DNA from 2 places in the Streptomyces sp. NPDC048623 genome. Region 2 is predicted to be linked to the other one. Evidence: riboswitches for the same ligand, from Rfam matches in the RefSeq annotation. Region 2 holds a riboswitch; the other holds the start of a gene.
The links. Region 2 has a riboswitch for glycine ahead of gcvT (glycine cleavage system aminomethyltransferase GcvT). Riboswitches for the same ligand answer to the same signal wherever they lie in the genome.

Region 1 (4,180 bases), on a different contig from region 2:
GCTCGGCCAGGTCCTCGGACTCGGTGGGCTCGATCATCAGCGTGCCGGCGACCGGGAACGACATGGTCGGCGCGTGGAAGCCGTAGTCGATCAGGCGCTTGGCGATGTCGTCGACGGTGACGCCGGTCGCCTTGGACAGCGGACGCAGGTCGACGATGCACTCGTGGGCGACCAGACCGGCCGGGCCGGTGTAGAGCACCGGGTAGTGCGGCTCCAGGCGCTTGGCGATGTAGTTCGCCGCGAGGACGGCGACCTGGGTGGCGTGCTTGAGGCCCTCGCCGCCCATCAGGCGCACGTACGACCACGAGATCGGCAGGACGCCGGCCGAGCCCCACGGGGCGGCCGAGATCGGGCCGACGCCGGTCTCCGGGCCCGCGGCGGGCTGCAGCGGGTGGTTCGGCAGGTACGGGGCGAGGTGCGCGCGCACACCGACCGGGCCGACGCCCGGGCCGCCGCCGCCGTGCGGGATGGCGAAGGTCTTGTGCAGGTTGAGGTGCGAGACGTCGCCGCCGAAGTGGCCCGGCTTGGCGAGGCCGACCAGGGCGTTGAGGTTGGCGCCGTCGACGTACACCTGACCGCCGGCCTCGTGGACCTCGGCGCAGATGTCGGCGACGTGCTCCTCGAACACACCGTGCGTGGACGGGTAGGTGATCATCAGCACGGCGAGCTCGTCGCGGTACTGCTCGATCTTGGCGCGCAGGTCCTCGACGTCGACCTCGCCGTCCTCGGCGGTCTTGACGACGACGATCTTCATGCCGGCCATCGCGGCGCTGGCGGCGTTGGTGCCGTGCGCGGAGGACGGGATGAGGCAGACGGTGCGCTGGGCGTCGCCGTTGGCGCGGTGGTACGCGCGGACGGCGAGCAGACCGGCCAGCTCGCCCTGGGAGCCGGCGTTCGGCTGGATCGACACCTTGTCGTAGCCGGTGACCTCGGCGAGGCGCTCCTCGAGCTCGGTGATGAGCGTGAGGTAGCCCTGCGCCTGCTCGACCGGGGCGAAGGGGTGGATCTGGCCGAACTCGGGCCAGGTCACCGCCTCCATCTCGGTGGCCGCGTTCAGCTTCATGGTGCAGGAGCCGAGCGGGATCATGCCGCGGTCGAGGGCGTAGTCGCGGTCGGCCAGCTTGCGCAGGTAGCGCATCATCGCGGTCTCGGAGCGGTGCGCGTGGAAGACCGGGTGGGTCAGGTACGCGTCGGTGCGCAGCGCGTCGACGGGCAGCGCGTCCTCGGTGCTCGCGTCGAGGGCTGTGATGTCGGCGAGGTCGACGTTGACACCGAAGGCGGCCCAGACGGCGGCCAGGTCGGCGCGGGTGGTGGTCTCGTCGCAGGACACGGACACGTGGTCGGCGTCGGCGAGGTGGAGGTTCACACCGGCCTCGCGGGCGGCGGTGACGACGGTGTCGGCGCGGCCCGGGACACGGGCGGTGAGGGTGTCGAAGAAGGCGCCCTGGGTGAGCTCGACGCCCCCGGCGCGCAGACCGGCGGCGAGGATCGCGGCGTAGCGGTGGGTCCGCTGCGCGATGCCCTTGAGGCCGTCGGGGCCGTGGTAGACGGCGTACATGCCGGCCATGACGGCGAGCAGGACCTGCGCCGTACAGATGTTGCTGGTGGCCTTCTCGCGGCGGATGTGCTGCTCGCGGGTCTGCAGGGTCAGGCGGTAGGCCTTGTTGCCGTCGGCGTCGACGGAGACACCGACCAGACGGCCGGGCATCGAGCGGACGTGCTTGTCCTGGACCGACATGTAGCCGGCGTGCGGGCCGCCGAAGCCGAGCGGGACACCGAAGCGCTGGGTGGTGCCGACGGCGATGTCGGCGCCGAGCGAACCCGGGGAGGCGAGCAGGGTGAGGGCGAGCAGGTCGGCGGCGACGGTGACGATCGCGCCGAGCTCGTGGGCCTGGTCGATGACCGGCTTGATGTCACGGATGGCACCGGAGGCGCCCGGGTACTGGAGCAGCACACCGAAGACACCGCGCTCGGCGATCTCGGCCGGGATGCCGGCGGACAGGTCGGCGACGACGACCTCGACGCCGGTGGGCTCGGCGCGGGTCTGGATGACGGCGACGGTCTGCGGCAGGGCGTCGGCGTCGACCAGGAACACACCGTTCTTGACCTTGCCGATACGGCGGGACAGCGCCATCGCCTCGGCGGCGGCGGTGGCCTCGTCGAGCAGCGAGGAGCCGGCGGTGGGCAGACCGGTGAGGTCGGCGACCATGGTCTGGAAGTTGAGCAGCGCCTCCAGGCGGCCCTGCGAGATCTCCGGCTGGTACGGCGTGTAGGCCGTGTACCAGGCCGGGTTCTCCATGACGTTGCGCAGGATCACCGACGGGGTGAACGTGCCGTAGTAGCCGAGGCCGATCATCGGCGTGAGGACCTGGTTGCGGTCGGCGAGGGCGCGCAGCTCGGCGAGCACCTCGGCCTCGGTGCGGGCGGCCGGCAGGGCCAGCGCCTCGGCGTTCTTGATGACGTCCGGCACGGCGGCGGCCGTGAGCTCGTCGAGGGAGCCGTAACCGACCTGGGCGAGCATCTTGGCCCGCGCCTCGGCGTCGGGCCCGATGTGCCGCTGCTCGAAGGGGATGCCCTGCTCGAGCTCGGAGAGCGGGATGCGGTTGGCGGTCATGTACGGGGGCCTCCTGGTCGTCACGACCTGCGAGGGGCACCGCGGCGCGGGTGCCCGGACGGCCTCCCCCTCTGTCATCTCGACCTGAGAGCTTCACCGGCCGTGCCTCGCGGCGGGCCGGCTTTCACCGTCGGTGAGGGCGGGAGACGTGGACGCCCGCCCTGCTTTCCAGAGTGACCTCGTCCGCGCGGTACGGGTGCCTGAGAGATTCCGGGGAGGATTTGCTCCTTCGGCGCCTCCGAAAGCTTTCCTCGGAGGACTCTCCCGCGCGGGGTAAACAGCCACAGCCAGCCTACCAGCGCCGTTCCTTCTCCCATCGCTCAAGTGGCCGACATCCCAGATGTGCCCTTTCGTAGTGCTTGAAGAGCAGTTGCGACCAGTTGGAGGGACCGTGCAGACCGACATCGATCCGCGCAGCCTGATCGGCCGCAAGGCGTTCGACCGGAACGGACACAAGATCGGCACCGTGGACGAGGTGTACCTGGACGACGCGACGGGCGTCCCCGAATGGGCCGCCGTCCGCACCGGACTGTTCAGCCGGGACGCGTTCGTCCCCCTGGAGCCCAGCGAGCTGACGGGCGACGGCCTCCACATCCCGTACGAGCGCGCGCTCATCAAGGACGCCCCGGACTTCGGCGTCGGCCGGCATCTCTCGCCGGAGCAGGAACTCCAGCTCTACCGCCACTACAGTCTCGCCCTGCCCCCGCCGCCCCAGGACTCCGGCCCCCGCGACTTCGGCCGTCTGGCGGGCCAGGAGGAGGCCTGACGGCCCCACCCGGGCGCCAGGCCGCGTCCGGCCTAGGCGGCCGCTCCGGTGGCACCGCCCGGGACCAGGGGCAGCGGATCGGACGGTGTCAGGTCGGGGTCGTCGACGGAGAAGGTGCGGACCCGGCCCGGCTCGGAGCCGGGTTCCTCGAAGCGCACGGTGACCCGGCCGAGGCCGCTGCCCTGCACCCATCCGGCGCCGTGCACCGCGTGCCGTACGTCGTGCCCGGGCGCCCAGCGCCGCTCGGCGGTCTCCGTGGCGGTCGGCGGCGCGGCCTGAGGCACGGCGGCCGCGGGCTCCGCGGGCCCCGGGGACTGCCTGGGCTCCCCGCCCTCGTCCCGTACGGGCTCAGCGTCCGCCTCGGCAGCCTGCGCCTCGGCCTGCGCGAACAGGTCCTCCTGCGTGAAGTCGGCGAGACCGCTCACGCCCACACCGAGCAGCCGCACCCCGCCCGTGGTGTCCACCAGGTCGAGCAGCCGCCCGGCCGCCTCGCGCACCACCACAGGGTCGTCCGTCGGGCCGCGCAGCGTCTCGGAGCGGGTCAGCGTCGAGAAGTCGTACCGCCGGACCTTGAGGACGATGGTCCGCCCGGAGTGCCCGGAGCCGCGCAGCCGCGCCACACAGCGCTCCGCGAGCCGCTCCACCTCCAGGCGGATCCGCAGCCGGTCGTGCAGGTCCACGTCGAAGGTGTCCTCCACCGAGACCGACTTGGTGTCCCGCTCCGCCACCACCGGCCGGTCGTCACGCCCGAGCGCCATCCGGTGGAGCCCGGCTCCGTGCGCCCGTCCCAGGAGCCGTAC
Region 2 (4,180 bases):
GCGGTGGCGACGACGCCGGAGGCCTCGAACTCGGCGGAGGCGGCGGCGAGGAAGTCGACCGGGTCGTCCTGCCAGTCGGGCTCGAAGAGCCGCACCCGGCCACCGGTGGCGGGCCCGTCCAGGGCCGTGCGGCCGGCCCGGCAGAGCTCGGCGACGGCGGGCGGGGGCAGCGGGACGCCGACGGTGCCGCCGGGGTTCACGGCGATGCCGAGCTGCGGCGGCAGGCCGCGGGCGAAGTCGCGGGCGGGGGCGACGGTGTACGACATGTGTGCGCCGGCGATGGCGAGGAACTCCCGCTCGGAGCTGAAGACGGGCACGTAGGCGGCGCCGTCGATCTCCATGGTGGGCAGGTCGAGGTCGGCGCTGTCGGGCCCGCCGCCGTTGGGCAGCGGCACCCAGACGGGGCTGCGGCCGAGGACCTCGACCAGGCGTCCGCCGGCGGAGGGGTTGCCGAGGGAGGCGGCCAGTACTTCCTCGAGCTCATTGCCCGGCCACGTCACGTCCACGGTTCTCCTCGTCCCCTTCCCCGGTCACGGTGCGCCTCAGCACCCTAATGGCGCCAAGCGGCGGTTGTGACCGAAAAAGGTGCGGAGTGCGTCACGGTCCGTCGCGGAAGGCGATCTTCCGCAGGGCGTCGGCGGCGTCCCGGTCGAGCAGGGTGACCGAGGCGCAGCCCGGGGGCAGGGCGCCGGCCTCGGCGGTGCGGACCAGCCGGGCGACGGCGCGCCGGTGGCGGGCGAAGGCGTACGGGGAGACGCCGCGGCCGCGGTCGCGCTGGCCCGACCGGGCCGTGTCCGGGTCGACGTCGAGCAGGATCAGGTGCAGGGCGGCGCCGCGCCGGCGGGCCGCGCGGGCGAGCCAGCCGCGCACCCAGGACTGGGTGCCGCAGTCGTGGACGATCACCCCGGCGCCGGTGCGCAGGGCGCGGCGCAGGCCCGCGTAGTGCGCGAGGCGGGCGAACGGGCGGTAGAGCGCGTACGGCAGGAAGCGGGGCAGCCGGGCCTCCCAGCGCTCCCGGGTGTCCTGGGAGTCGACGGCGCGGCCCTCGGCGGCCCGGGCCATGAGGGTGGACTTCCCGGCGCCGGGCAGTCCGGAGACCACGACGACGTCCCCGGCGGCGAAGGTGAGCGCGCGGGGGCTGCGGCCGCCGCGCTCGCGCAGGTCGCGCAGCAGCCGCGCACGGCGCCTGCTGCGGGCCCGCTCGCGGACGCGGGCCCGGGCGACCGCCCGCTGGGCCGGTATTCCGGCGTTCGTCGCCGTGGCCGGAACACCGGTGTGCCGGATCGTCATCGCTTCTCCCCCATCTGTCCCAGTCGGGTCCGCGGACCGGCGGGCCTGCGGACCACCGGGCCTGCCGACTGCCGGGTGTCTGCGGACCCCTGCCCACGAAGTGTAAAGAGACGGTAATGAGGCACAAGCGATTTGCCGCGCGGATCGGCCGTGCAATGATGAGCGCGCCACGCGCTCGCACGAGCGCGCACAACCGCATACCGGCCGCTCGAATCCGCGCGGGAGAGTTCCGGGTCCAGCCGGCGCAGTCGCGCCGCCTGCCCGGGCGCCGAAGGAGCAAGTACCTCCCTTGAATCTCTCAGGCCCCGTACCGCGTGGATGAGGCAGATCTGAAAAGCGGGTCGCACCGTCGCGTCCCCACCCAAGGTGCAAGCCGATCTCTCGGCGCCGATCACTCGGTGACGAGATGCTCTCGGTGAACCTCTCAGGTTCCATGACAGATGGGGAGGATCGTCCTCACCGTCATGTATGTCGTGCCCCGCACGCCTGGGACCCGGGAGCCACCCCATGAGCACTGCCCCCCGTCTGACCGCCCTCGATGCCCTGCATCGTTCGCTGGGCGCGACCATGACCGACTTCGCCGGCTGGGACATGCCGCTGCGGTACGGCAGCGAGCGCGACGAGCACAACGCCGTGCGCACCAAGGCCGGTCTCTTCGACCTCTCCCACATGGGCGAGATCACCGTCACCGGCCCGCAGGCCGTGGAGCTCCTCGACTACGCCCTGGTCGGCAACATCTCGACCGTCGGCAACGGCCGCGCCCGCTACACGATGATCTGCCAGGAGGACGGCGGCATCATCGACGACCTGATCGTCTACCGCCTCGGCGAGACGGAGGCTGGGTCTTCTGAATACATGGTCGTCGCCAACGCCTCCAACGCCCAGGTCGTCCTGGACGCCCTGGTGGCCCGCGCCGAGGGCTTCGACGCCGAGGTGCGCGACGACCGCGACGCGTACGCCCTGATCGCCGTGCAGGGCCCCGAGTCCCCCGGCATCCTGAAGTCCCTCACCGACGCCGACCTGGACGGTCTGAAGTACTACGCCGGCCTGCCGGGCACCGTCGCGGGCGTGCCCGCGCTCATCGCCCGTACCGGCTACACCGGCGAGGACGGCTTCGAGCTGTTCCTGAAGCCCGAGCACGCCGAGGGCGTGTGGCAGGCGCTGACCGAGGCGGGCGCGGGCGTCGGCCTGATCCCGTGCGGTCTGTCCTGCCGCGACACGCTGCGCCTTGAGGCGGGCATGCCGCTGTACGGGCACGAGCTGAACACCTCGCTCACCCCCTTCGACGCCGGTCTCGGCCGCGTCGTGAAGTTCGAGAAGACCACGAACGAGGGCCGCTTCGTCGGCCGCGAGGCCCTGGAGAAGGCCGCCGAGCGCGCCGAGACCGCCCCGCCGCGCAAGCTGGTCGGCCTGGTCGCCGAGGGCCGCCGCGTCCCGCGCGCCGGCATGTCGGTCGTCGCGAACGGCGAGGTCATCGGCGAGATCACCTCCGGCGCCCCGTCCCCGACGCTGGCCAAGCCGATCGCCATGGCGTACGTGGACGCGGCCTTCGCCGAGCCCGGCACCGAGGGTGTCGGCGTCGACATCCGCGGCACGCACGAGCCGTACGCGGTCGTGGCGCTGCCGTTCTACAAGCGCCAGAAGTGAGGATGGGGCGACAGCCCCGCCCGTTCGCGGCTCCGCCCGCTCGGAACGTGACGCATTCGTCTCAGTCCGCGTCTCACCCCGTAAGACCCCCGTACATCCGCACTCCCCGCATCCAGGAGAATCAGGTCATGAGCAACCCGCAGAACCTTCGCTACAGCAAGGAGCACGAGTGGCTGTCGGGCGCCGAGGACGGCGTCGCGACGGTCGGCATCACCGAGCACGCGGCGAACGCGCTCGGCGACATCGTCTTCGTGCAGCTCCCGGAGGTCGGTGACACGGTGACCGCGGGCGAGGCCTGCGGCGAGCTGGAGTCCACCAAGTCCGTCAGCGAGCTGTACGCCCCCGTGACCGGCGAGGTCGTCGAGGCCAACGAGGACGTCGTGAACGACCCGGAGCTGGTGAACAAGCACCCGTTCGAGGGTGGCTGGCTGTTCAAGGTGCGCATCGCCGAGGAGCCGGGCGACCTGCTCTCCGCCGACGAGTACACCGCCTTCACCGCAGGCTGATTCACCGCAGGCTGACCGAGACCCCCTAGGGATCGCTTCATGTCGCTTCTGAACACTCCCCTCCACGAGCTGGACCCGGACGTCGCCGCCGCCGTCGACGCCGAGCTCCGCCGCCAGCAGTCCACCCTCGAGATGATCGCCTCGGAGAACTTCGCTCCGGTCGCGGTCATGGAGGCCCAGGGCTCCGTCCTCACCAACAAGTACGCCGAGGGCTACCCGGGCCGCCGCTACTACGGCGGCTGCGAGCACGTCGACGTGGCCGAGCAGATCGCGATCGACCGGATCAAGGACCTGTTCGGCGCCGAGTACGCCAACGTGCAGCCGCACTCCGGCGCCTCCGCCAACCAGGCCGCGCTGTTCGCGATCGCCCAGCCCGGCGACACGATCCTGGGTCTCGACCTGGCGCACGGCGGCCACCTCACCCACGGCATGCGCCTGAACTTCTCGGGCAAGCAGTTCAACGTGGTCGCGTACCACGTGGACGAGAACGGCCTGGTCGACATGGCCGAGGTCGAGCGCCTCGCCAAGGAGCACCGCCCGAAGGTGATCATCGCCGGCTGGTCGGCGTACCCGCGTCAGCTCGACTTCGCCGAGTTCCGCCGGATCGCCGACGAGGTCGAGGCGTACCTGTGGGTCGACATGGCCCACTTCGCGGGCCTGGTCGCGGCGGGTCTGCACCCGAACCCGGTCGAGTACGCGGACGTGGTGACCTCCACCACGCACAAGACGCTCGGCGG

Region 1: linked by a shared signal. The riboswitch ahead of gcvP (aminomethyl-transferring glycine dehydrogenase) and the one ahead of gcvT (glycine cleavage system aminomethyltransferase GcvT) in region 2 are both predicted to bind glycine.

Annotation. Positions count from the first base shown of each region.
Region 1 covers NZ_JBEZHV010000043.1:9,763-13,942, reverse strand. Annotated here, with positions in the region: gene gcvP (aminomethyl-transferring glycine dehydrogenase) at 1-2,614, opposite strand, end outside; glycine riboswitch at 2,793-2,891, opposite strand; gene AB0C73_RS34890 (PRC-barrel domain-containing protein) at 3,006-3,380, shown strand; gene AB0C73_RS34885 (DNA polymerase IV) at 3,413-4,180, opposite strand, start outside.
Region 2 covers NZ_JBEZHV010000002.1:8,469-12,648, forward strand. Annotated here, with positions in the region: gene AB0C73_RS03120 (enhanced serine sensitivity protein SseB) at 1-506, opposite strand, end outside; gene AB0C73_RS03125 (AAA family ATPase) at 598-1,290, opposite strand; glycine riboswitch at 1,500-1,613, shown strand; gene gcvT (glycine cleavage system aminomethyltransferase GcvT) at 1,798-2,937, shown strand; gene gcvH (glycine cleavage system protein GcvH) at 3,066-3,443, shown strand; gene glyA (serine hydroxymethyltransferase) at 3,483-4,180, shown strand, end outside.